2 regions of the Mesorhizobium sp. B2-3-13 genome follow, and region 1 is predicted to be linked to the other one. Evidence: predicted binding sites of a transcription regulator. Region 1 holds the regulator's gene; the other holds the start of a gene.
The links. Region 1 encodes PhoB, which activates phosphate uptake and scavenging genes when phosphate is short. Its sites were predicted from a motif close to TGTCATNNANCTGTCAT; they were not measured.

Region 1 (11,767 bases):
GACTTCAAGGGCGCGAAGAACTTCAACGTCATCATCACCAACGAGCCCGGCGACGCCACCTGGCCGATCGCCGCCTCGACCTGGGTGCTGATCCACAAGGCTCCGGACGATGCCGCTGCCACCGGCGAAGCGCTGAAGTTCTTTGCCTGGGCCTACAAGGACGGCAAGGAAACCGCCAAGGCGCTCGACTACGTGTCGATCCCCGACAGCGTCGTCGACCTGATCAAGGCTTCGTGGAAGGCCGACATCAAGGCCGACGGCAAGCCCGTCTACGCCGGCGAGTAATATCTTTCTGGAGGAGCGCCGCCCCGCGGCGCTCCTTTTCAATCAACACAAAGAGCCGAGCTTGACATGAGCGCTGCCCAGGAAGCCTTGCCAGCCATTCGAGGTTCACGCGACGCCACCGTCAGACGGTTCGCGTTGACCGATTCGATCTTCCATGGGCTGACCCGCGCCGCAGCCATTCTCGTGCTGGTGCTGCTCGGCGGTGTTGCCATCTCCTTGCTCGCCGGTTCCTGGCAGGCACTGTCGACCTTCGGCTTCTCCTTTCTGACCACCGAGAGCTGGAATCCCGTCACCGAGAAATTCGGCGCCCTGGCGCCGATCTATGGCACCATCATCACTTCGGCCATCGCTATCCTGATCGCCGTGCCGCTCGGCATCGGCATCGCCATTTTTCTCACCGAGCTTTGCCCGCGTCCGCTTCGGCGCCCGATCGGCATGGCGGTGGAACTGCTGGCCGGCATTCCTTCGATCATCTACGGCATCTGGGGCCTGTTCGTGCTGGCGCCGTTCCTGCAGACGACAGTGCAACCTTTCATCATCAGCGTGTTCCATGGCATTCCCGGCCTTAACAGCCTGTTCGCCGGGCCCCCTTATGGCATTGGCCTGCTGACCTCGGCGATGATCCTGGCCATCATGATCCTGCCTTTCATCACCTCGATCACCAAGGATGTGTTCGACACGGTGCCGCCGGTGCTGAAGGAGTCCGCCTACGGCATTGGCTGCACGACCTGGGAGGTAACACGCCGGGTTGTCGTCCCCTACACCCGCATCGGCATCATGGGCGGCGTCATGCTTGCTCTCGGCCGTGCGCTCGGTGAAACCATGGCGGTCACCTTCGTCATCGGCAACGCCCACCGGATCAGCGCCTCGCTGTTCGCGCCGGCAACGACGATCTCGGCAACCATCGCCAACGAATTCACCGAAGCCGTCGGCGATCTCTACACCTCCTCGCTGGTGGCGCTCGGCCTGATCCTGTTCGTCATCACCTTCCTCATCCTTGCCATCGCCCGGTACATGCTGATGCGCATCGATGCCCGTACCGGAGTCTGACCGATGTCGACAGCCGCATCGCTTCACCAGAGCCGCAAGCGCAAGAACGGCGTGATGATGACGCTCTGCGTCATCGCCGCCGGCATCGGCCTTGCCTGGCTGGCGCTGATCCTCGGCGCGCTGCTCTATAAGGGTCTGTCGGGCGTTTCGCTCTCGGTGTTCACGGAAATGACCCCGCCGCCCGGTGATGCCGGTGGCCTGCTCAACGCCATCTACGGCAGCATCGTGATGACCATCATCGGCATCGTCGTCGGCACGCCGATCGGCGTGCTGGCCGGCACCTACATGGCCGAATACGGCCGCTTTTCGAAACTCACCACCGTGGTACGCTTTATCAACGACATCCTGCTGTCGGCGCCATCGATCATCATTGGTCTGTTCGTCTACGAATTGATGGTGCGGCCGATGGGGCATTTCTCCGCCATCGCCGGCGCCGTCGCGCTGGCCATCCTGGTCATCCCCGTCGTGGTGCGCACCACCGAGGACATGCTCAACCTTGTGCCGAACGCCTTGCGCGAGGCCGGCACGGCGATTGGCGCGCCACGCTGGGTGGTGATCCGTTCGGTGGCCTACCGCGCGGCGATGTCCGGCATCGTCACCGGCATATTGCTGGCCATCGCCCGCATTTCCGGCGAGACGGCGCCGCTTCTTTTCACGGCGCTGAACAACCAGTTCTGGTCGAGCAACCTCAACGCGCCGATGGCCAGCCTGCCGGTCACCATTTTCCAGTTCGCTCTCAGCCCCTACGAGGAATGGCAGCAACTGGCCTGGACCGGCGCACTCATAATCACATTGACGGTTCTCGCGCTCAGCATCTTCGCGCGCAGCCTGACCGGACGCAGAGAGGACAAATGAGCCAGATGTTGTCTCCAGACATGACGATTGCCACCGAGGCGGCCGCCAAGGCGAAGATCGAGGTCAAGAACCTCAATTTCTACTACGGCCAGTCGAAGGCGCTGAAAGACATCACGCTGTCGCTGCCCGAGCGCAGCGTGACGGCCTTCATTGGACCGTCGGGTTGCGGAAAGTCGACGCTGCTGCGCGTCTTCAACCGCATCTACGAACTCTACCCCAAGCAGACCGCCGAGGGTCAGGTGCTGCTCGACGGCCAGAACGTTCTCGACCGCTCGCAGGATCTCAACCTGTTGCGCACCAAGATCGGCATGGTGTTCCAGAAGCCGACGCCGTTCCCGATGTCGATCTATGAGAACATCGCCTTCGGCGTCAGGCTCTATGAGAAGATCGGCAAGGCAGAGATGGACGGCCGTGTCGAGCAGGCGCTGAAGCGCGCCGCGCTGTGGAACGAGGTCAAGGACAAGCTCAATGCCAGCGGACTCAGCCTGTCGGGCGGCCAGCAGCAGCGGCTTTGCATCGCCCGCACCGTGGCGGTGAAGCCGGAGGTCATCCTGCTCGACGAGCCGGCCTCGGCGCTCGACCCATTGTCGACCGCCAAGATCGAGGAATTGATCGACGAGTTGCAGGCCGACTACACGATCGTCATCGTCACCCACAACATGCAGCAGGCCGCGCGGGTCTCGAAGCAGACGGCTTTCATGTATCTGGGCGAGCTGGTCGAATTCGACAAGACCGAGAAGATCTTCACGTCGCCTCGCGAGAAGCGCACGCAGGACTACATCACCGGCCGCTTCGGCTGATCTCACGCATACGAGGACCAGGATCATGGCCGAACACACAGTCGCAGCCTTCGACGAGGATCTCGGACAGATCAGCAAGCTGATCAGCGACATGGGCGATCTTGCCGGCACGATGGTCGGCGGCGCCACCAAGGCGCTGCTGAATTCCGACAATGCGCTGGCACAGCGCGTCGTCTCCGACGACGCCATCATGGACGCGCGCCAGCGCGAACTCGACGATCGCGCCATCACCCTGATCGCCAAGCGCCAGCCGATGGCCGACGATCTGCGTCATGTCGTCGGCTCCATCCGCATGGCGGGCGATCTCGAACGCATCGGCGACCTTGCCAAGAACATTGCAAAGCGCGTCGGCTCCGTCGGCCTTACCGCCACCCCGCGCGATCTGTCGCACTCGATAGATTCCATGGCGCAGCTGGTGCTGATCCAGGTGCAGGGGGTAGTCGAGGAATACGCGGCAGGCGATGCCGCCGCCCTCGCCAAGCTCAGGAATGACGACGAACGCATCGACATCAAATACACTTCGGTGTTCCGCGAACTCCTGACCTACATGATGGAGGATCCCCGCAACATCACGGCTTGCACGCATCTTTTGTTCTGCGCCAAGAATCTCGAACGCATCGGCGACCACGTGACCAACATCGCCGAGAATGCGTATTATGTGCTGACCGGCACGCAACTGCCCGCCAACCGTCCGAAGCAGGACGAGACGGCGATGTCGGTGCCGGCGGCTTGACGGCAGGGATGATCAATCGATGATCGCGCCACGCATCATGGTGGTGGAGGACGAGGAGCCGCTCGGCGTGCTTCTCCGCTACAATCTGGAATCGGAAGGCTACCAGGTCGAGGTGGTGACACGCGGCGACGAAGCCGAGATCCGCCTCCAGGAGAACGTGCCCGACCTCCTGGTGCTCGACTGGATGGTGCCGGCGGTTTCCGGCATCGAACTCTGTCGGCGCCTGCGAATGCGGTCCGAGACCGAGAGGCTGCCGATCATCATGTTGACGGCGCGCGGCGAGGAGAGCGACCGCGTGCGCGGCCTCTCGACCGGTGCCGACGACTATCTGGTCAAGCCGTTCTCGACACCGGAATTCATGGCCCGGGTCAAGGCGCTGCTGCGCCGCGCCAAGCCGGAAGTGCTGTCCAGCGTGCTCAAGGTCGGCGACATCGTGCTCGACCGGGAATCGCACCGGGTCTATCGCAAGAAGAGCGAGATCCGGCTCGGACCGACCGAGTTCCGCCTGCTCGAATTCATGATGCGTCATCCCGGCCGCGTGTTCTCGCGCAGCCAGCTGCTCGACAATGTCTGGGGCGAGACGATCTATATCGATGAACGCACCGTGGACGTGCATGTCGGCCGGCTGCGCAAGGCGGTCAACAACGGCCGTATGCCGGACGTGATCCGCACCATTCGCGGCGCCGGCTACGCGATCCGCGAAGACTGAAATCAGGCTACATTCTTGCCCGGAACGCCGGGCCTCGCCAGCACGCCCGGCGCGAAAATCTCCTGGTCCACGAAGGTCAATGCGCGCATAGCGCAACCTTCGCGGATGAGCGGCAGCTCGTTCGGCTCGGTGTCGAAGGAAATCGATTCCGAATGCTGGCCGCCGGCGGTCTGGCCGATGGCCTCGCGCAAGGCCGGCTCGATCAGGTCGAAGGCGGCGGCGCTGACGCCGACCATGGCGACGGGTGCGGGATCGATCAGCGCGAACAGGCTGCCCAGCCCATAGCCCAGCGCTTCGCCGGCCTTGCGATAGGCTTCGCGCTCCGGTCCGTCTTTCTCCCTTGCCGTCGCGGCGAGTGTCCGCATCTGCGCATCGCTGACATCTGCGACCGGTTCGGCGTCCTCGCCAAGCTGCCTGGCGTTGCGCCAGATGGCGTAGTTGCCGGCATAGGCCTCGACGCAGCCGCGCCGTCCGCAGCGGCAGAGCGCGCCTCCCGGGCGATGGATCATGTGGCCGAACTCGCCTCCCGATGAATGCGTGCCGGTGAACAGCTCGCCCTTCAGCACCAGGCCCATGCCGATGCCGTGCGAGAGCAGGATGGCGATGAAGTCGTCGCGGTAGCGTTCGGGGTCGCGCCAGCGCAGCGCCACCGCCATCATGTTGCAGTCGTTCTCCATGGTGGCGGGGATGCCGAACTCGGCTTCAAGTATGTCGGCGAAGGGAATGTTCGTCTGCGGCGTGATCGGCGACCACAGCATCGCACGCGCCTCGCTGTCGGTGATGCCCTGGATCGCCAGCGCGATGCGGGCAATACTGCGGACGTCGAGATCGGGGTCCTCGAGGCGCCGCCGCACTATTGCCGTGCATTCGCCGATCAGCGCCTCGCGCGACATGGTCAGCGTGTCCAGCCGTCGCTGTTCCTCGGCGACCACCTGGCCGGAATAATCGATGACGGCGACGGACAGGAAATTCAGCGACAGCACCACGGTCATCACAGCCGCGGCCTCGGGGTTGAGGCCAAGGCCAACCTGCGGCCGGCCGCGTTTCAGTGAACCGGCTTCGTTCGGCTTGCCTTCGGTCAGGATACCCTCGTCGATCAGGTCGGCTGATATCGCCGATATGGTCGAGTGGCTGAGGCCGGTGGTGGCGGCGATCTCGGTGCGCGAGGGCTGACCACCCTGACGCACGGCTGCAATCACCATGGCGCGGTTGCGCCGGCGCAGATCGTCGTGGCGGATTCCGACCGACATGCTTCCCACATCCTCCCCGTCGCCGCGGTTCTTGACACCCCCTCGAACCTCTCCGGCAATGGGCCGAATACTGGCAGATGCGGCAGGAGCTGTCATTTATTTATTGCGGGACTCGAAAAAAGGCTCCCGGCACCTCAAAATCCATCAGAATCGATGTTGACAGTGTTCCGACGATGGATCAGTATTTTTTCGAGGCTCGAAAAAATAGGGCCTTTGTGCCGGCCTTCGGGCCAGTTTGGTCGCGCCATACGCGGCGCAGGGAGGATATACCATGAAGAGATTCACAGTCGCCATCCTGGCGGGTGTCGCCATGTCGCTGACGCTGGCGTCGGTGGCGCAGGCGAAGGACAAGGTCATCGGCGTTTCGTGGTCGAATTTCCAGGAAGAGCGCTGGAAGACCGACGAGGCCGCCATGAAGAAAGCGATCGAGGCCGCGGGCGACAAGTACATTTCCGCCGATGCGCAGTCCAATCCCGGCAAGCAGCTGACCGATGTCGAAAGCCTGATTTCCCAGGGCGCCAATTCGCTGATCATCCTGGCGCAGGATGCTTCGGCCATCGGCCCAGCGGTGCAGAAGGCGCTCGACGAGGGCATTCCGGTCGTCGGCTATGACCGCCTGATCGAGAACAAGGACGTCTTCTACCTGACCTTCGACAACAAGGAAGTCGGCCGCATGCAGGCTCGCGAGGTGTTCAAGGTGAAGCCTGAAGGCAATTACGTCTTCATCAAGGGCTCGGGTGCCGACCCGAATGCCGACTTCCTGTTCTCGGGCTCGATGGAAGTGCTGAAGGAAGCCATCGACAGCGGCAAGATCAAGAATGTCGGCGAAGCCTATACGGACGGCTGGCTGCCCGCCAACGCCCAGAAGAACATGGAGCAGTTCCTCACCGCCAACGACAATAAGGTCGACGCCGTGGTCGCGGCCAATGACGGCACCGCCGGCGGCGTCGTCGCGGCGCTGACGGCGCAGGGGCTCGCCGGCACCGTGCCGGTCTCTGGCCAGGACGGCGACCACGCCGCGCTCAACCGCATCGCGCTCGGCACCCAGACCGTGTCGGTGTGGAAGGATGCGCGTGAACTCGGCAAGAACGCCGCCGAGATCGCCTCGCAGCTCGCCGACGGCAAGAAGATGACCGACATCGCCGGCGCGAAGGACTTCACGACGCCTGGCGGCAACACCGTCAAGTCGCTGTTCCTGACCCCGGTCGCCATCACCAAGGACAATCTCAACCTCGTCATCGACGCCGGCTGGATCAAGAAGGACGAAGTCTGCGCGGGCGTCGCCGCCGGCAGCGTCGCGGCCTGCAACTGAGTTTGACCGCTTGAAGAATGAAGGCGCCGCGGCCCCCAAGCCGCGGCGTTTTCTCAAAAAGATTTGTGTTTCCGCATCACGCGGATAGCTTCTAGGCTGGGTTCGGCATCCGTGTCAGACGGCCAGCCGGTTGAAGGAAATCATGACCGACACGACGTCCAACCTGCAGGCCGATACCGCGCGCGCCTCGGAACTCGGCGCGGTTGCCCGGTTCCTGAAAGCGACCGAGATCGACACCCGTATGCTCGGCATGATCGGCGCCCTGCTGCTGATCTGGGTCGCGCTGCATGTGATTTCGAGCTTGCGTCTTGGCGTCAATCCGTTCGATTTCGACAGCCGCACGTTTCTAACGCCGCGCAATCTGTGGAATCTGTCGGTGCAGACGTCCGCGGTCGCAATCATGGCCTGCGGCATGGTGCTGGTCATCGTCATGCGCAACATCGACCTGTCCGTCGGTTCCGCCGAGGGCCTGATCGGCATGGTCATGGGCTTTGCCCAGGTGCATTTCCTGGTCCGGTTCGTGGGGCTTGAACTCGGCAATCCATGGATCTGGGTGCTGGCACTGGTCATCGGCCTGGCGCTCGGCCTTTTGATCGGCGCCTTCCAGGGCTTCGTCATCGCTTATCTCGAAGTGCCGGCCTTCATCGTCACGCTGGGCGGCCTGCTGGTCTGGCGCGGTGCCGCCTGGTGGGTCACCAGCGGCCAGACGGTGGCACCGCTCGACGCCACCTTCCAGCTGATGGGCGGCGGACCGGCCGGATCGATCGGTGCGACCTGGAGCTGGGTCGTAGGCATCGTCGCCTGCCTGGCCGTCGTGTTTGCGCTGTTCAACGGGCGGGTGCAACGAAAGCGGTTCCGCTTCCCGCTGCGGCCGATCTGGGCCGAGACGCTGCTCGGCGTCGTCACCTGTGCCGTCATCATGGGCGCGGTGTGGCTGGCCAACTCCTATCCGTGGCCGATCGGCATCGTGAACCGGTACGCGGCCGCCAACAACATCACCGTGCCGGAGGGCGGGCTATTCATCGCCCACGGCATCGCCATACCGGTATTGATGGCCGTCGCCGTCGGTCTGGTCATGACCTTCATCACAAAACGCACCCGTTTCGGCCGTTATGTCTTTGCCATCGGCGGCAATCCGGAAGCGGCCAACCTCGCCGGCATCAACACGCGCTGGATCACCATGAAGGTGTTCATGATCATGGGCGTGCTGGCCACGATCGCCGCCGCCATTTCGTCGGCCCGGCAGAACTCGGCCACCAATGTGCTTGGAACATTGGATGAGTTGCTCGTCATTGCCGCGGCCGTCATCGGCGGCACGTCGCTTGCCGGCGGCTCGGGAACGATCATCGGCGCCATGCTCGGCGCGTTGCTGATGCAGTCGCTGCAGTCGGGCATGGTGCTGCTCGGCGTCGATTCGCCTCTGCAGAGCATCGTCGTCGGCGCCGTGCTGGTCATCGCGGTGTGGCTCGACACCGTTTACCGCAAGCGCGTTTAGGGAGGCATCACCGTGATTGACAAGACTGCTCCTGCAGCCACCGCGCTGGTCGACATGCGTAATATCTCGATCGCATTCGGCGGCATCCGTGCCGTCGACGATGCCTCGATCGATCTTTTCCCCGGCGAGGTCGTGGCGCTGCTCGGCCACAACGGCGCCGGCAAGTCGACGCTGATCAAGATCCTGTCCGGCGCCTACAAGCGCGACTCCGGCCAGATATTCGTCAATGGCGAGGAGGCAGCGATCTCCAACCCGCGCGACGCTAAGAAATACGGCATCGAGACGATCTACCAGACGCTGGCGTTGGCAGACAATGTCGATGCCGCCGCCAATCTGTTCCTCGGCCGCGAGCTGATGACCGCCTGGGGCACGCTCGACGACGTCGCCATGGAGGCCGAGGCGCGCAAGGTGATGGGGCGGCTCAATCCTCGCTTCCAGCGTTTCAAGGAACCGGTGATCAAACTATCGGGCGGACAGCGCCAGTCAGTGGCGATCGCACGCGCCATCCTGTTCAACGCCCGCATCCTGATCATGGACGAGCCGACGGCGGCACTCGGCCCCCAGGAAACGGCACAGGTCGGCGAACTGGTCAGGCAGCTCAAGTCCGACGGCATCGGCATCTTCCTGATCAGCCACGACATCCACGACGTGTTCGAGCTTGCCGACCGGGTCTGCGTGATGAAGAACGGTCAGGTCGTCGGCACGGCACGCACCACGGATGTCACCCAGGACGAGGTGCTGGGCATGATCATCCTGGGTAAATGTCCTCCAGGTGCCATACCGGGGCCGGGTGCGCTGAAGATCGCCGCCTGAGGCCGGCCAGGCTGCTCGGGCACGCGCCGTTGCCGTTCACATGATATGCCAGTGATCACGATGGCTTGGCCTGACCATTGTGTTGGCCCGGCGACTTGCCCATAAAGGTCCTGTTTGATCGTGGACCGCATCATCCGTTGAAGAAGTTTTTTCCAATCGTCGCGTTCATTGCCGTTGCATTGATCAGCATGACCATGGCGGGATTCGCTTATTTCGCGACGCAGGAAGCCGCCCGCATCAAGTTCGAAGGGGCGGCCGATGACGCCCTCAATCGGATCGAGAGCCGCATCGACCTGCATCTGTCGCTGCTGCGCTCGACGAAGGCCCTGTTCGACGCGCGCAACGGCGATATTTCCCAGAACGAGTTCAAGGCCTTCTTCAAGGCGCTGGATGTCGACAGCAATTTCGGCGGCCTGCGCGGCATCGGCTTCCTGCGGCTGGTCAAGACGGGCGACGAGGAAACGGTCGAACGCGACATCCTCCACGATTTCGGCGCCAGCCATCCGGTCTATCCGGATACGACGCAGCCCTGGCGCACGCCGATTGCGCTTTTCGAGCCGCTGGATCCGTCCAACCAGGCCAGCATCGGCTACGACATGTTCAGCGAGCCGGTGCGGCGCGCGGCGATCGAAAAGGCGATGGCCGACGACCAACAGCATGCAAGTGGGCTGGTGCAGCTCGGCCAGGGCACGGGTGCCGCGCAGACCTTCACCGGCTTCCTGGTCTTCGTGCGTCTCAACGTCGAAACAGCGCCGGAGGTCATCAACGCATCGCGCTCCTCGACCGCCGGCTTTCTCTATGCCGCCTTCCGCGCCCGGGATCTGTTCCAGATCGCGCTGAGCCGCGCGCCGCTGCTGCCGGTCAACACAGAGATCTATGACGGAACGGCAAACAGCGACAATCTGTTGTTCCGCTCGGAGACGCCACCGGCTTCATCCTTGGGAGACCGGCTGCTGGTCACCCGCAAGATGACCGTGGCGGGGCGCCCGTGGACCGTGTTGTTCAGGCCGACCAGTGCCTTCTCGCAACCCTCGTCGCGCGCCATCCCTGTGATGCTGGGACTGTTCGGCCTGCTCCTGGCCGGCGCCATCGCGCTGGTGGCGCGCTATCAGGAGCGAGCCTACGACGCGGTGTCGGCCTTGCATGAAACAACGGAAAAGAGCCTGCTCGAAAAGGACCTGATGCTGCAGGAGATGAAGCATCGCATCAAGAACTCGATCACCAGGGTGCTGGCGATCGCCCGGCAGACGGCGTCGCGGGCAACCGACGTCAATGAGTTCTCCAATTCCTTCTCGGCCAGGCTGCAGGCGATGGCCGCCTCGCAGGACATGTTGACGCGCTCACGCTGGCAGAAAGCCGACCTTGCCGACCTGCTGCGCATCGAGCTCGGCCAGGTGTTCGGCAAGGAGTTGCCGGAGGGGCTCCTGTCAGGCCCGGAAGTGCTGCTCGATGAAACCACGACGCAGGCGCTTGGCCTGACCTTTCATGAACTCGCCACCAATGCGCTGAAATATGGTGAAGCCGGCAATTCCGCGAATTCGTCCAAGGGGGATTGGGCGCTGAAAGTGGACTGGTCGCTGGAAGGGCGTGGACGCGAGCGGATCCTGGCGCTGAACTGGCGGGAAGCTGGAAAAAACAAGATCGAGGCACCGGCCGTGACCGGATTCGGTACGAAACTGATCGACCTCAACGTCATCCGCGAATTGCGCGGCACGATCAAGCGGGATTTCCAGGCTGACGGCCTGAAGGTGGAAATCAGAATTCCGTTGGTCGGCTGAAATCCTGCCGATCGGCAACGGCCAAGAAAATCCGGAGGCCGGATATGGCCCCCGGTTTTGTATTCCATTAGAGCGGTTCAGCGTTTGATAGAAATCGCCGAGCCGCTCCTGATTGCTCTAATCGCTGAATTAGTTGCAGCGGGCCGTATAGATACGGCCGCGATGATCTCGATACTGGCAGTAGCCGTTGCGCAGGTTGCGAACCAGCAGGCCGGACCCGGCACCGACGGCCGCGCCTATCAGCGCGCCCTTGCCGCCGCCGACCAACCCGCCTACGCCCGCACCGATCAAGCCGCCGCCGACGACGTCCTGCTCGGTCGTGGTGCAGCCGCTGACGGCGACCACTGCAACCATGGCAATAAGTATTTTCCGCATAGAGTCACTCCTCACTTGTGTCCACACTTTAGTAAGCTCCAACCGCCGTTTAGCACGAAACGACGGCCTTTGCTGCTGCAATTTATTGTTGATTAACGTCGTCTTTTCCTGGGCGGAGGTCGGAAATGGTCAATGAAGCGTTAAGGCTACCGTCTGGCCGCATCTTGCAGACAATTTGATCGTACTCGTCCTCCGACGCAGGATCGACCGCGAGGCAATCGGTGACGACATGCTGCGCCTGCCCCTGTACGTCGCCCATCGCGAAGGGGCGCTCAGCGTTGCATTCGTCAGCAGTCGCAAAAACACTGACAG
Region 2 (11,767 bases), on a different contig from region 1:
AGCTGTTCGGACGACATTTCGAGCGAGAAAAACCCGACGACGCCGCCATTGGCCGCCTTGAACGAGCCGTCGGCCTGCTGCGCCGGCTCGTACATCTCGGCTATGTTGAAGGCGATGTTGGTGGCGAGCGATGTCTTGCCCATGCCTGGACGGCCGGCGATGATGATCAGATCGGACGACTGCAGGCCGCCCATGCGGCGGTCGAGATCGCGCAAGCCGGTGGCGAGGCCCGACAGACCGCCGTCGCGCATATAGGCGGCGTTGGCCATGTCGACCGCGGTCTTGACCGCGTCGGTGAAGCTCTCGAAGCCGCCGTCATAGCGCCCGGTTTCAGCCAGCTCGAACAGGCGGCGCTCGGCGTCCTCGATCTGTTCGGAAGGCGACATGTCGACAGGTGCGTCATAGGCGATGTTGACCATGTCCTCGCCGACCGTGATCAGCGCCCGGCGCGTCGCCAGGTCATAGATGGCGCGGCCGTAATCGGTGGCGTTGACGACGGTGACGGCTTCCACCGCCAGCCGCACGACATATTGCGCCACCGTCATGTCGCCGACCTTTTCGTCGGCCGGCAGGAAGGTCTTCAGCGTGATCGGCGTCGCCGCCTTGCCCATGCGGATCAACTCGGCCGCGACGTCGAAGATCTTGCGGTGCAGGGGTTCATGGAAATGGCCGGACTTCAGGAAGTCGGACACTCGGTAGAAGGCATCGTTGTTGACGAGGATGGCGCCAAGCAGCGCCTGCTCGGCCTCGATGTTGTTGGGCGATTCGCGATAGAGCGGTTGCTCCGCGACGCCGAATTTTCGCGCTGCCTCTGCCATGATGTCCCCGATTTAGATCCCGGCCTTTCGATATCAGAACTGGACAAGTCGATGCTGACTTATCTGCAACAGCTCGTGTCGAAGCGGCCTTGATGCTCGCGATTCACAGCCAAAATTTTTCCGTGGAAAGAATCGCAATTGACTCGAATCGAGAGTTGCGAGTTTAGCGTTTCTCGAAGGAGAACAAAACAGGAAAGTGGGCGATGACTGACACCGGATTGCAGAGCGTCTTCATTTCATCTCACGCCAGCGCATCGCCCCAGTCCAGCCGCCGCGCCACCTTGAAGGCGTCGCCGTCGCGTTTGGTGAAGAGCTTTTCGTCGGCATTGCCGTCTGCCTCGCATAATTTCAGCGACACCTTGCCGGATCCTGACTTCGGTGGCGCGATCACCCGTGCGGCGGGGGAGGCGGCCGGCTGGCGCGAAGCAGCGACATAGATGAATTTCTCGTCTTCCCACGGCACCTCCGCGTCCTTGGCCAGCCGGTGCAGGCGCGAGCGGGCGACGCGGCGGGCAAAGTGGCACCAGTCGGGTGGGTTGAGCGGGCAGGGTGCTTCGTGCGGGCAAGGCGCCAGCAGATGCGCGCCGGCGGCGACCAGTTGCTGGCGCACCGCCAGAATTCGCAGCCAGCCCGCCGGCGTGCCCGGCTCGACGATCAGCAACGTGTCCGTCGTGAGTTGCCATAGCCGATCGACCATTTTGGGCAAAGATGCCGGCACGATCTCGTCCAGCACATAGGCGCATGTGACGAGGTCGGCCGGTTGAAGATCGGCAAGGTCTGTCGTGACATCGCCGGCCTGCCAGATGGTCCGAGCCGCGATTGCGCCGGCCGCGAGCGTCTCGCCGATCTTGCGCACCGCGGCACTCGCCTCCAACAACGTTGCCAGTTCCAGTTCAGGCCAGAGATTGCTGGTGGCCCAAAGCACCGTACCAGGGCCGGCGCCAACGTCGAGCAAGGTCACAGGCGTGAAATCCGGCCGGGCTTCGGCGAGTGCATCGAGGCTGGCGCGGACCGCCGCGTAGGTCGCCGGCATCCGCGTCGTCAGATAGGCCTTGACCGCCATGTCCTGCGCCATGTGCAGGCGCCCGTCGCGCAGTTCGGCGCGGTAGCGGTCGGACAGGATTTTTGCTGCCTGCTTCAGGTCCGGCAGCGGCACCTTTTCCAAAATGCGATCGACAGCCTGTCGAAGAGTGGCCGGCAGTTCCACGGCCTATGCCCCTCTCGGTGCGAGCAGGATGATCGAGGCGCCGGCCATGCAGAGCGCCGCACCGGCAAGGTCCCAGCGATCGGGCCGCACGCCCTCGACCAGCCACAACCAGGCGAGCGAGGCAGCGATGTAGATACCGCCGTAAGCGGCATAGGCGCGGCCGGCCGCACTGATGTCGACCAATGCCAGAAGCCAGGCGAACACAAGCAGCGAGGCAAAGCCCGGCAGCAGCCAGAGGGGCGACTTCTCCAGTCGCCACCACGCCCACACCGAAAAGCAGCCGGCGATCTCGGCCAGCGCCGCGGCTGTGTAGAGGAGATAGGTCATGAAAAAGGCCTCGCTTCGATCACGAGGCCCTTTTCGGGGCAGGAGCCGGCAATGGCAAGCGCCAATAATGCGTCCTGACAGCGTCGTTCCTATTCCGCCACCTTGCGTCGGCGGGCGGGCTTGGCGGGCTTCTCGGCGGGAGCCGCCTCGCGGCGGCCCATATCTTCACGGTGCCCCATATCTTCACGGTGCCCCATGTCGCGCATTTCCAGAGCTTTTTCGCATTTGGCCATATAGTCGCGCGTCATCGGCAGCGTGTCGTTCGTCTTGGTGATCTGGAACTGGAAAATCACCAGATCCTGCCAACGGAAGGCGGCTTCCGAGGCGGCCAGATAGAACTCCCACATGCGGCAGAAGCGTTCGTCATAGATAGCCTTGGCCTTGTCGCGATTGGCGGCGAAGCGCTGGCCCCAGTGCTTCAGCGTGTCGGCATAGTGGAGCCGCAGGATCTCGACGTCGGTGACCACGAGGCCGGACTTCTCGATCGCCGGCAGAACTTCGGACATTGCCGGAATGTAGCCGCCCGGGAAAATATACTTGCGGATGAAGGCGCTGGTCGCCCATGGCACGCCGGAGCGGCCGATCGTGTGCAGGAGCATGACACCATCAGGCTTCAGCAATGTTGCCGCCTTGTCGAAGAAGGTCCGGTAATGGTTGACGCCGACATGCTCGAACATGCCGACCGAGACGATGCGGTCGAAGCGTTCGTTGAGCTCGCGATAATCCTTCAGCTCGAAATGGACGTGGTTCTCCAGCCCTTGCGCATGCGCCCGGTCGGTGGCGACGCCATGCTGTTCGGTCGACAGCGTCACGCCTTGTACGTCGACGTCGAAGGCTTTGGCGAGGTAGAGGCCAAGCCCGCCCCAGCCGGAGCCGATGTCGAGCACCGTCTGGCCGGCCTTCAGCCGGAGTTTGGCGGCGATATGGCGCTTCTTGGCGGCCTGCGCCTCGTCCAGCGTCATGTCCGGTTGCTCGAAATAGGCGCAGGAATACTGCATGTCCTCATCGAGGAAGAGCCGGTAGAGCTCGCCCGACAGATCGTAGTGGCGCTGCACGTTGCGGCGCGAGCGCGAGGCGGTGTTGATCTGCTGCAGGCGGCGGAAGGCGTGGCGCAGGCCCTCGATGGCTTTCGACCAGGTTGCGTCGATGCCGCCGCTGCCCATGTTCTGGAAGGCAATGCGCATCAGTCCGAGCACGCCGCCTTCAAGAATGTCCAGCTCGCCGTCCATGTACGATTCAGGCACCGCCAGCATCGGGTCGAAGGTGATGGCGCGCTCGGCATGCCGGGTCTTGATGTGCATATGCACCGGCTCGCCGCTGCCGTCGCCGAAGATGAATGTCGAACCCTGCGGCCCGGTTACTTTGAGATTGCCCGTGCGCACCAGGCGGTCGAGAACGCGCTTCAACAGAATATTCATTGTCCGATGTCCCCTCGCGGTCAGACAGGCTGTCCTACTCTGCATCAATATATAGGGTTTCGAAAAGTTCCTTTTGGCACAAAAATGCCCGGGCGAGAGGCCCGGGCATTGGTCCAGAAATGGCTGGAAAGCGGTGGTCCGAGTGGCTCGGACCTGTGCGATCAGGCGTTTTCTTCGCCGCCTTCGAACTCGGCATTCGGATCGAAGAAGTTTTCCGGCCGCGCATTGTCGTTGATGTCGTCGCCGTAAATAGCTTCGGCGGTGGTCAGCGTCTCGCCCTTGGCCTGGCGTTCGGCCTCGTCGGCCGTGCGGGCGATGTTGAGCGTGATGGTGACTTCGACTTCCGGATGCAGGGCGATCGCCACATTGGTGACACCGATGGTCTTGATCGGCTGGTTGAGCTGGATCTGGTTGCGGTTGACCGTGAAGCCCTCCGTGATCAGCAGATCGGCGATGTCGCGCGTCGACACCGAACCGTAGAGCTGACCGGTCTCGCCGGCCGAGCGAACGGCGATGAAGCTCTTGCCGTCGAGCTTTTCGGCAACCTGCGCGGCTTCAGACTTGCGCTCGAGGTTGCGGGCTTCGAGCTGGGCGCGCTGGCCTTCGAATTTCTTCTTGTTGGCTTCGTTGGCGCGCAGCGCCTTGCCCTGCGGCAGCAGGAAGTTGCGGGCAAAACCGTCCTTGACCTTGACGGTATCGCCCATCTGGCCGAGGCGGGAGACGCGTTCGAGAAGAATGACGTCCATGATTATGTTCCTTTTGGTTGGGCGTCCGTCCACAAGGCCGGCGCCGAATTCTCTGGAACAGGTCAGGAAGCAAAAGGGCGTTGCCGCCGGTGTCGCTGTCCTGCCTGTCGCGGCAGTTAGAGGTTTGGACCTCAACTCGGGATTTGATGCCTAACCGGTCATGCCCGTCATGGCCGGCGATAAGGAACGGGCGGCGAACCGCCCGTTCGGAAGAACTAGCGAACCACGTAGGGCAGCAGGCCGAGGAAGCGGGCGCGCTTGATCGCCTTGGCGAGCTCGCGCTGCTTCTTCTGGCTGACGGCGGTGATGCGCGACGGCACGATCTTGCCGCGCTCGGAAATGTAGCGCTGCAGCAGACGCACATCCTTGTAGTCGATCTTCGGTGCGTTGGCGCCGGAGAACGGGCAGGTCTTGCGGCGGCGATGGAAAGGGCGCCGGGTCGGGATCTGGTTGATGTCGACCATTATTCTGCACCCCCTTCAAAACCTTCGCGCGGACGGCGCGGACCACGGTCGCCGCCTTCGCGATCGCCGAACGAACGCGGGCCACGATCGCCGCGGTCGCCGAAGCTGCGCGCCGGACGATCGCCACGGTCGCGATCGCCGAAGCCGCCGCGCTCGGAGCGCTCTTCGCGCTTCTGCATCATGGCCGAAGGGCCTTCCTCATGCGCCTCGACCTTGATGGTCAGGAAACGCAGCACGTCCTCGGACAGACCCATCTGGCGCTCCATCTCGTTGAGCGCCGCCGGCGGGCAGGTGAGGTCCATCAGCGTGTAGTATGCCTTCCGGTTCTTGTTGACCCGGTAGGTGAGGGACTTCAGTCCCCAGTTCTCGACCCGGCCGACGGACCCGCCATTTGCTGCGATGACGCCCTTGTACTGTTCGACAAGCGCATCGACCTGCTGCTGCGAGAGGTCCTGCCGGGCAAGAAACACATGTTCGTAAAGAGCCATTATGTATCAGTGCCTTTCTTCGTTTCTCTCCCGGTTCCCGGCGGCAAAAGCCTCTGCAACTTCTCTGACCCGCGTGTGCCTCGAAAGGCGCGGGGAAGAAAGGAGCATGACGAGACGGTCGAGAGCGGAGACACGGGAGGCGGAAGCGCTTCTGGCATCACACGAAGGTTCTAGAAAAAACCTCCGGCCCTCCGTTCAGCCCCCAGCTGGGACCGGCAGATTGGCGGCGTCTATACAGCAATCCGCTGATAAGGCAAGGGCAAGCGGCATCCCCGATGTCGCAGCCACCGCAAAATCAAGCTGCGGCGCGCGCAAGGCCTGGCGATTTTCCCGCCAACCGGCGCTTAACCACAATCTCAGCCTGCGCCGGGTTGAGCCCCACCGTCAACGGTCGATTCATCATGCAACATGCAAAAGACCGGGCCACCGCGCATATCAAGCGGCAGGCATTTCCGGGGGTAAGGATGCTTCTCAACAGATTCTGGCGCTCGAAGAGCGGCAATTTCGCGCTTCTGATGGGGTTGGGGCTGCCAGCCATTCTGTCAGCCGTGGCCTTCGCGACCGATGTCTCGACCATGATGCGGGCGAAGAGCAACCTGCAGAACGCGCTCGATTCCGCAAACCTTGCCTCGTCGCATCTTGGCGATCTGGACATTACCCGCACCGACGCCTTCAACCGCTATTTCCAGGCAAACATCGCCGGGCATGGCGAACTCGTCAACGCGCAGGCGACGCTGACCGTCGACAAGGGCGTCAATTTCATCAAGACCAAGGCGGTCGCCTCGGCCGACGTCAATCTGAACTTCGCTTTCCTGTTTGGCCAAAGCAAGCACATCGTGGTCGATGCCTCGGCGGTCGAATCGAACAATCAGCTCGAAGTCGTGCTGGTGCTGGACAATACCGGCTCGATGCGCGGCGCCCGTATGACGGCGCTCAGGGCCGCGACCAAATCATTGCTCGATACTCTCGAATCGACAAAATCGCCGACGCGCCAGGTCCGTGCCTCACTGGTGCCATTCGTCACGGCCGTGAACGTCAACGGCGACGGGTTCGACCCGTCCTGGATCGATATGGACGGCAAATCCTCGACCAACGGCATAAATTTCCCCGTCATCGACGGCAAACGCCCGAACCACATGGCGCTGTTCAAGCAGCTCAAGGACACCGGATGGGCCGAGCCCGGATGGAACGACACGGGATGGAAGGGCTGCGTGGAGGCGCGGCCCGGCGCCTACAACATTTCCGACACGCCGCCCGATCCGACCAAGCCCGACACGCTGTTCGTTCCCTATTTTGCGCCGGATGATCCCGGAGATGCGCAGATGCCGTCCGGCACCTATGGCAATGAGGCAAAATACTACAACAATTCTTATCTCGCCGACACCGGCGACACGGTCAAGCTGGACAAACAGAAAGGCAACAACCGGCTCGGCATCGACTTCAGCGGCCTCGGCACCGATCCCGACAAAACCACCAAGGAAAAAGTCGCCAAATATGTGGCGCCAGACAAGGAACTTATCACCGAGACAGGAACTTCCATCACCGTTGGCCCGAACCGTTCCTGCCCGACCCCTGTCGTTCCCTTGACCGAAGATTTCGACAAGCTGCGCAAGGCGGCAAGCCAGATGACCGAGTGGAACGGCTCGGGCACCAACGTGTCGGAGGGCCTGTCGTGGGGCATGCGTGTGCTGTCGCCCGCTCCGCCTTATACCGACGGGGCGCCGTGGAAGACGCCTGGCATCAGCAAGATCGTGCTGTTGCTCACCGACGGTGAGAATGTCGTCTATGGTGCCAGCGAACAGCCGACGAAATCCGACTACACATCCTATGGCTATCTGGCGGGTGGCCGCTTCGGGTCGGATAACCAGGCCACGGCGGCCCGCAATGTCGACGGCTGGACCAAGAGCGTCTGCACGCAGTTGAAGAACGAGGCGGTGCAAATCTATACTCTGGTGCTGCAATCCGACACGCCCGCCAACCGTACGCTTTACAGCGCCTGCGCTTCCGACCCGAGCAACTATTATGCCGTCAATGACCCGACCAAACTGCCGGACGTGTTCCTGCAGATCGCCAACAAGTTCTCGAAGCTGCAATTGACGAATTGAACCGATGGCCCGAGAGCATCGGGCCTGAGCCGACCGGTCGGCTCAACTCGTATGGGAGACAACCTTGTCGACCGTTTCAGGGAAGAAGTCGGGTGCCGCGAGGCGTTTGCCGAACATCATGTCATATTGCAACAGACGGAAATCGCGGATCGCCGGGTCGATCTCCTTCTGCCGAGCCCAGTCGGACGTCGCCTCGCCCGTCGGCGTCAGCAACAAGTTGCGGTCGACGACGCGATAGCGCTCCCGCATCTCGCCCAGGAAACCGGTGTAGTAGGGGTGGGTGATGCCCGCGGCGGTCAGGATATGATAGGGCAGGAAGGCAGGGCTCACCGTCCCCAGATTCGCGACCGGGCCCGAGCGGTTCGACCAGATGATCAGCGGTGTCGCGTGGTGTTCGAGAGCCGCCTCCGGTGTCGGTTCCTTGCGTGGCGCGACATTGTCCTTCAGGAAGCCGGTCTCGACATAGACCGGTCCGAGCGGCGGCAGGTGGTCACCGAAAAAGGCGACAATCGTTGGCCGCTCGCGCGTCTTGGCCCATTCGACCAGCCGCTCGAGGCCGCGGTCCGCGTCGGCTGAACCCTCGGCATAGGAGATCAGCGAGTCACGCGCCCACTGGCTGATCGGGGCTTGCACCGAGTGGGTCGGGTTTGAATAGCGGTTCGGTTCATACGGGCCATGGTTTTGCAGGCTGACGGCGAAGAAGAAGACCGGGTCGTCGCTGGCGTTGGCTTCCCGGATGATCTCGTCGGTCATCGCGGCGTCGGATGCCAGCGGTCCGCGCTTTTCCATGGGCGGCAGCGTCTCTTCCGATTTGAAGTCGTTGAAGCCGAAATCGGCATAGACCGCGCCGCGATTCCAGAACCAGTTTGTGCCTGGATGGATGGCGCGTGCCCTATAGCCTTCGCTCTTCAGGAAGGTCGCCATCGACGGCGTCGGAGTGCGTACATATTGCTGGTAGGGAATGCTGCCGGCCGGCAGGAAGGCGTTCGAGAACCCGGTAAGCGCTTCGAATTCGATGTTGGCGGTCATGCCGCCGAATTCAGGCGAGAACATCGAGCCGGAGCGGAGCGCCCGCACATTGGGGATCGGATCCGGGGTGATGGTGACGCCGGGCAGCTTGGTCGAATCCCAGAAGGATTCGCTCATGACGACGATGATGTCGGGCTTCTCGGTAGGTATGGAGGCCGTCACATTGGTTCGGTCAATGGCCGCAATTGCCTTGTCGGAATAGCCTGGTGGTGCCGAGACATGCGCCATCGGCACGTTGAGCGCGAAGGCGAGCGCAAAGCCGTTGGAGGCATAGTTTTCCTTCTGGTCCCACATGATGGGGATGATCTGCAGCCGGTCCCGCGTCCACGAGAAAGTGGCGTAGTCCATGATCGAGACGAAGAAGGCGAGCAGCGGCACCGCCAGCGTCAGCCGGGCAAGGCGGCCCTTGTGGCTGAGGGCTGGAACCTTGCGGCGCCAAAGCCGCCAGCCGTAGACGAGCAGGGACAGGCCGGCGACGATGCCCGCGACCATGGCGAGCGCGGTCATAGGCCGCTCGCGCACCAGCAGCGGCAGCAGGGCGAAGATCTGGCGGGCGTAGAGAAAATCCGTCGGATAGAGCGGATCGCCGAGATAATGCGATTTCTGGTGGCCGACAAAGGCCAGCGACAGGGTCAGCGGCGCCACGATCATGAGGCTCTGATGACTGCGCCCGAGGACCGCGTCGAGACCGATCAGGACCAGCGCGAACACGACGATGGTTGTCCAGCCCGGCTTGAACGGCTGCAGGAAGAAGGAAACGGTGCCGGCAACATCGCCGCGCACGATCAGTTCGATGGCGAACACCAGCACGGCCGAGATCGCCAGGCTGATCAGCCCGTAACGGACGACCGGCCATCGCCGGCCCGGCAGATAGCCGGTGGACGGATCGTCTTCCAGGAACTGCGGCACGGCGTTGCCGGCACGTTTAAAGCTCTTTGCCACTTTAACTTCCCACCCCAAGACAATCCATGTCATTCGATTGTCATATAATTGTCACGCAAAGCTAGCGCCTGTGACGAAAATAAGAAGAGCCAGCAAACGATTCGTGAGCGGTTTTCATCAGGTGTGATCGCCGCAAAGCCCTTTGGGAACAGGCGCTCGGCGCATGGTTCGGATTAGGCGCCGGGTTGAACCGGGCTTGACTTGGCGGCCTGCCTTGCGTCACAGGCAGGGAAAATTCGTAGTATCAGGCAAGCAAAACAAGTCTGGGGAGCCCTCGCATGGCCGTCGCATTCACCTTTCCAGGACAAGGAAGCCAGGCTGTCGGCATGGGCAAGGATCTTGCCGATGTCTTTCCAGAGGCGCGCAGGATCTTCCAGGAAGTCGATGACGCGCTTGGCGAAAACCTGTCGAAGCTGATCTGGGAAGGTCCCGAAGAGACCCTGACGCTGACGGCCAATGCGCAGCCGGCCCTCATGGCGGTATCGCTGGCGGCGATCAGGGCGCTGGAAGCGCGCGGTTTCTCGCTGAAGGACAAGGTCGCCTATGTCGCCGGCCATTCGCTGGGCGAATATTCGGCACTCGCCGCCGCCGGCTTCGTTTCCGTTGCCGATGCCGCCCGTCTGCTGCGCATTCGCGGCAACGCCATGCAGGCGGCGGTGCCGGCCGGCGAGGGCGCCATGGCGGCGATCATCGGATTGGAGCAGGCCGATGTCGAAGCTGCCTGTGCCGAGGCCGCCCTGGGCGCTGGCAAGGGCGCTGCCTGCCAGGTGGCGAACGACAATGGCGGCGGTCAGCTGGTCATATCAGGCACGAGAGCCGCGGTGGAACTGGCGGCGAGACTGTGCACCGAAAAGGGTGCCAAACGGGCCCTGATGCTGCAGGTTTCGGCGCCTTTCCATTCCGCGCTGATGACACCGGCGGCCGAGATCATGCGCGAGGCGCTGGCGAGCGTCGCGAGGGCCGCGCCGGTGGTGCCCATCGTCTCCAACGTCACCGTCACTCCGACTAGTGACCCCGATGAGATCGCACGGCGTCTGGTCGAACAGGTGGTTGCCCGCGTGCGCTGGCGCGAAACGGTGGAATGGTTCGGCGCCAACGGCGTCTCCACGCTTTACGAGATCGGCGCCGGCAAGGTGCTTTCGGGCCTGGCGCGGCGCATCAACCGCGACATCGCCACCGCTTCTGTAGGTTCCGCGGCCGAGGTCGAAGCGGCATTGGCGGCGCTTGCATAAAACGCCATTTGATACCATCCCTATGCGGGGTGCCCTCTTCTCAACCTGGAGACAAAAATGTTCGAATTGACCGGCCGCAAGGCGCTTGTCACCGGCGCAACGGGGGGCATCGGCGAGGCGATCGCCAGGGTGCTGCATGCGCAGGGCGCGATCGTTGGCCTGCACGGCACGCGCCTCGAGAAACTGGAAACGCTGGCCTCCGAACTGGGCGACCGGGTCAAGCTGTTCCCGGCCAACCTGTCGAACCGCGACGAGGTCAAGACACTCGGCCAGAAGGCGGAGGCCGATCTCGAGGGCGTCGACATTCTGGTCAACAATGCCGGCATCACCAAGGACGGCCTGTTCGTGCGCATGTCGGACGCCGACTGGGATACCGTGCTGGAGGTTAACCTCACCGCCGTTTTCAGGCTGACCCGTGAACTGACCCACCCGATGATGCGCCGCCGCCATGGCCGCATCATCAACATCACTTCGGTGGTCGGCGTGACCGGCAATCCCGGCCAGGCGAATTACTGTGCCTCCAAGGCCGGTATGATCGGCTTGTCGAAGTCGCTGGCGCAGGAGATCGCCACCCGCAACATCACCGTCAACTGCGTCGCTCCGGGCTTCATCGAATCGGCGATGACCGACAAGCTCAACGACAAGCAGAAAGAGGCGATCATGGCGGCGATCCCCACGAAGCGCATGGGCACCAGTGCCGAAGTGGCGTCCGCCGTTGCCTATCTGGCTTCGAACGAGGCCGCCTACGTAACCGGGCAGACCATTCATGTGAATGGCGGTATGGCGATGATCTGAGCGAGGTCCGCGGTAACATCGCCGCGCTGTGAAAACCCACCATTTCGGCTTGGACCTTGGCTATTTTTCGTGTAATGCGGCCCGCAACCCGGCGGTTCGGGCAAAAACCGGTCCGTGGCCGTTGCGTTTCCGGCAGGACCATCTTTCAGCTTGATTAGCGGCATTCCGCCCGCTAACGAAGACAGACAACCAAAAG

Region 2: FJ941_RS25100 (LTA synthase family protein) is a predicted target of PhoB. The motif match lies at 9,583-9,599, and genes of this name have one in related genera.

What each region holds. Positions count from the first base shown of each region.
Region 1 is NZ_VFVQ01000025.1:27,816-39,582, forward strand. It holds gene pstS (phosphate ABC transporter substrate-binding protein PstS) at 1-285, shown strand, start outside; gene pstC (phosphate ABC transporter permease subunit PstC) at 352-1,335, shown strand; gene pstA (phosphate ABC transporter permease PstA) at 1,339-2,190, shown strand; gene pstB (phosphate ABC transporter ATP-binding protein PstB) at 2,187-2,990, shown strand; gene phoU (phosphate signaling complex protein PhoU) at 3,016-3,723, shown strand; gene phoB (phosphate regulon transcriptional regulator PhoB) at 3,743-4,432, shown strand; gene FJ941_RS24750 (ROK family protein) at 4,435-5,682, opposite strand; gene xylF (D-xylose ABC transporter substrate-binding protein) at 5,954-6,994, shown strand; gene FJ941_RS24760 (sugar ABC transporter permease) at 7,137-8,489, shown strand; gene FJ941_RS24765 (ATP-binding cassette domain-containing protein) at 8,544-9,302, shown strand; gene FJ941_RS24770 (CHASE domain-containing protein) at 9,440-11,080, shown strand; gene FJ941_RS24775 (YMGG-like glycine zipper-containing protein) at 11,210-11,455, opposite strand; gene FJ941_RS24780 (hypothetical protein) at 11,538-11,767, opposite strand, start outside.
Region 2 is NZ_VFVQ01000026.1:15,091-26,857, forward strand. It holds gene FJ941_RS25060 (replicative DNA helicase) at 1-818, opposite strand, end outside; gene FJ941_RS25065 (small ribosomal subunit Rsm22 family protein) at 1,060-2,025, opposite strand; gene FJ941_RS25070 (YnfA family protein) at 2,029-2,352, opposite strand; gene FJ941_RS25075 (cyclopropane-fatty-acyl-phospholipid synthase family protein) at 2,442-3,770, opposite strand; gene rplI (50S ribosomal protein L9) at 3,932-4,516, opposite strand; gene rpsR (30S ribosomal protein S18) at 4,732-4,980, opposite strand; gene rpsF (30S ribosomal protein S6) at 4,980-5,468, opposite strand; gene FJ941_RS25095 (pilus assembly protein) at 5,933-7,573, shown strand; gene FJ941_RS25100 (LTA synthase family protein) at 7,616-9,577, opposite strand; gene fabD (ACP S-malonyltransferase) at 9,823-10,776, shown strand; gene fabG (3-oxoacyl-[acyl-carrier-protein] reductase) at 10,834-11,571, shown strand.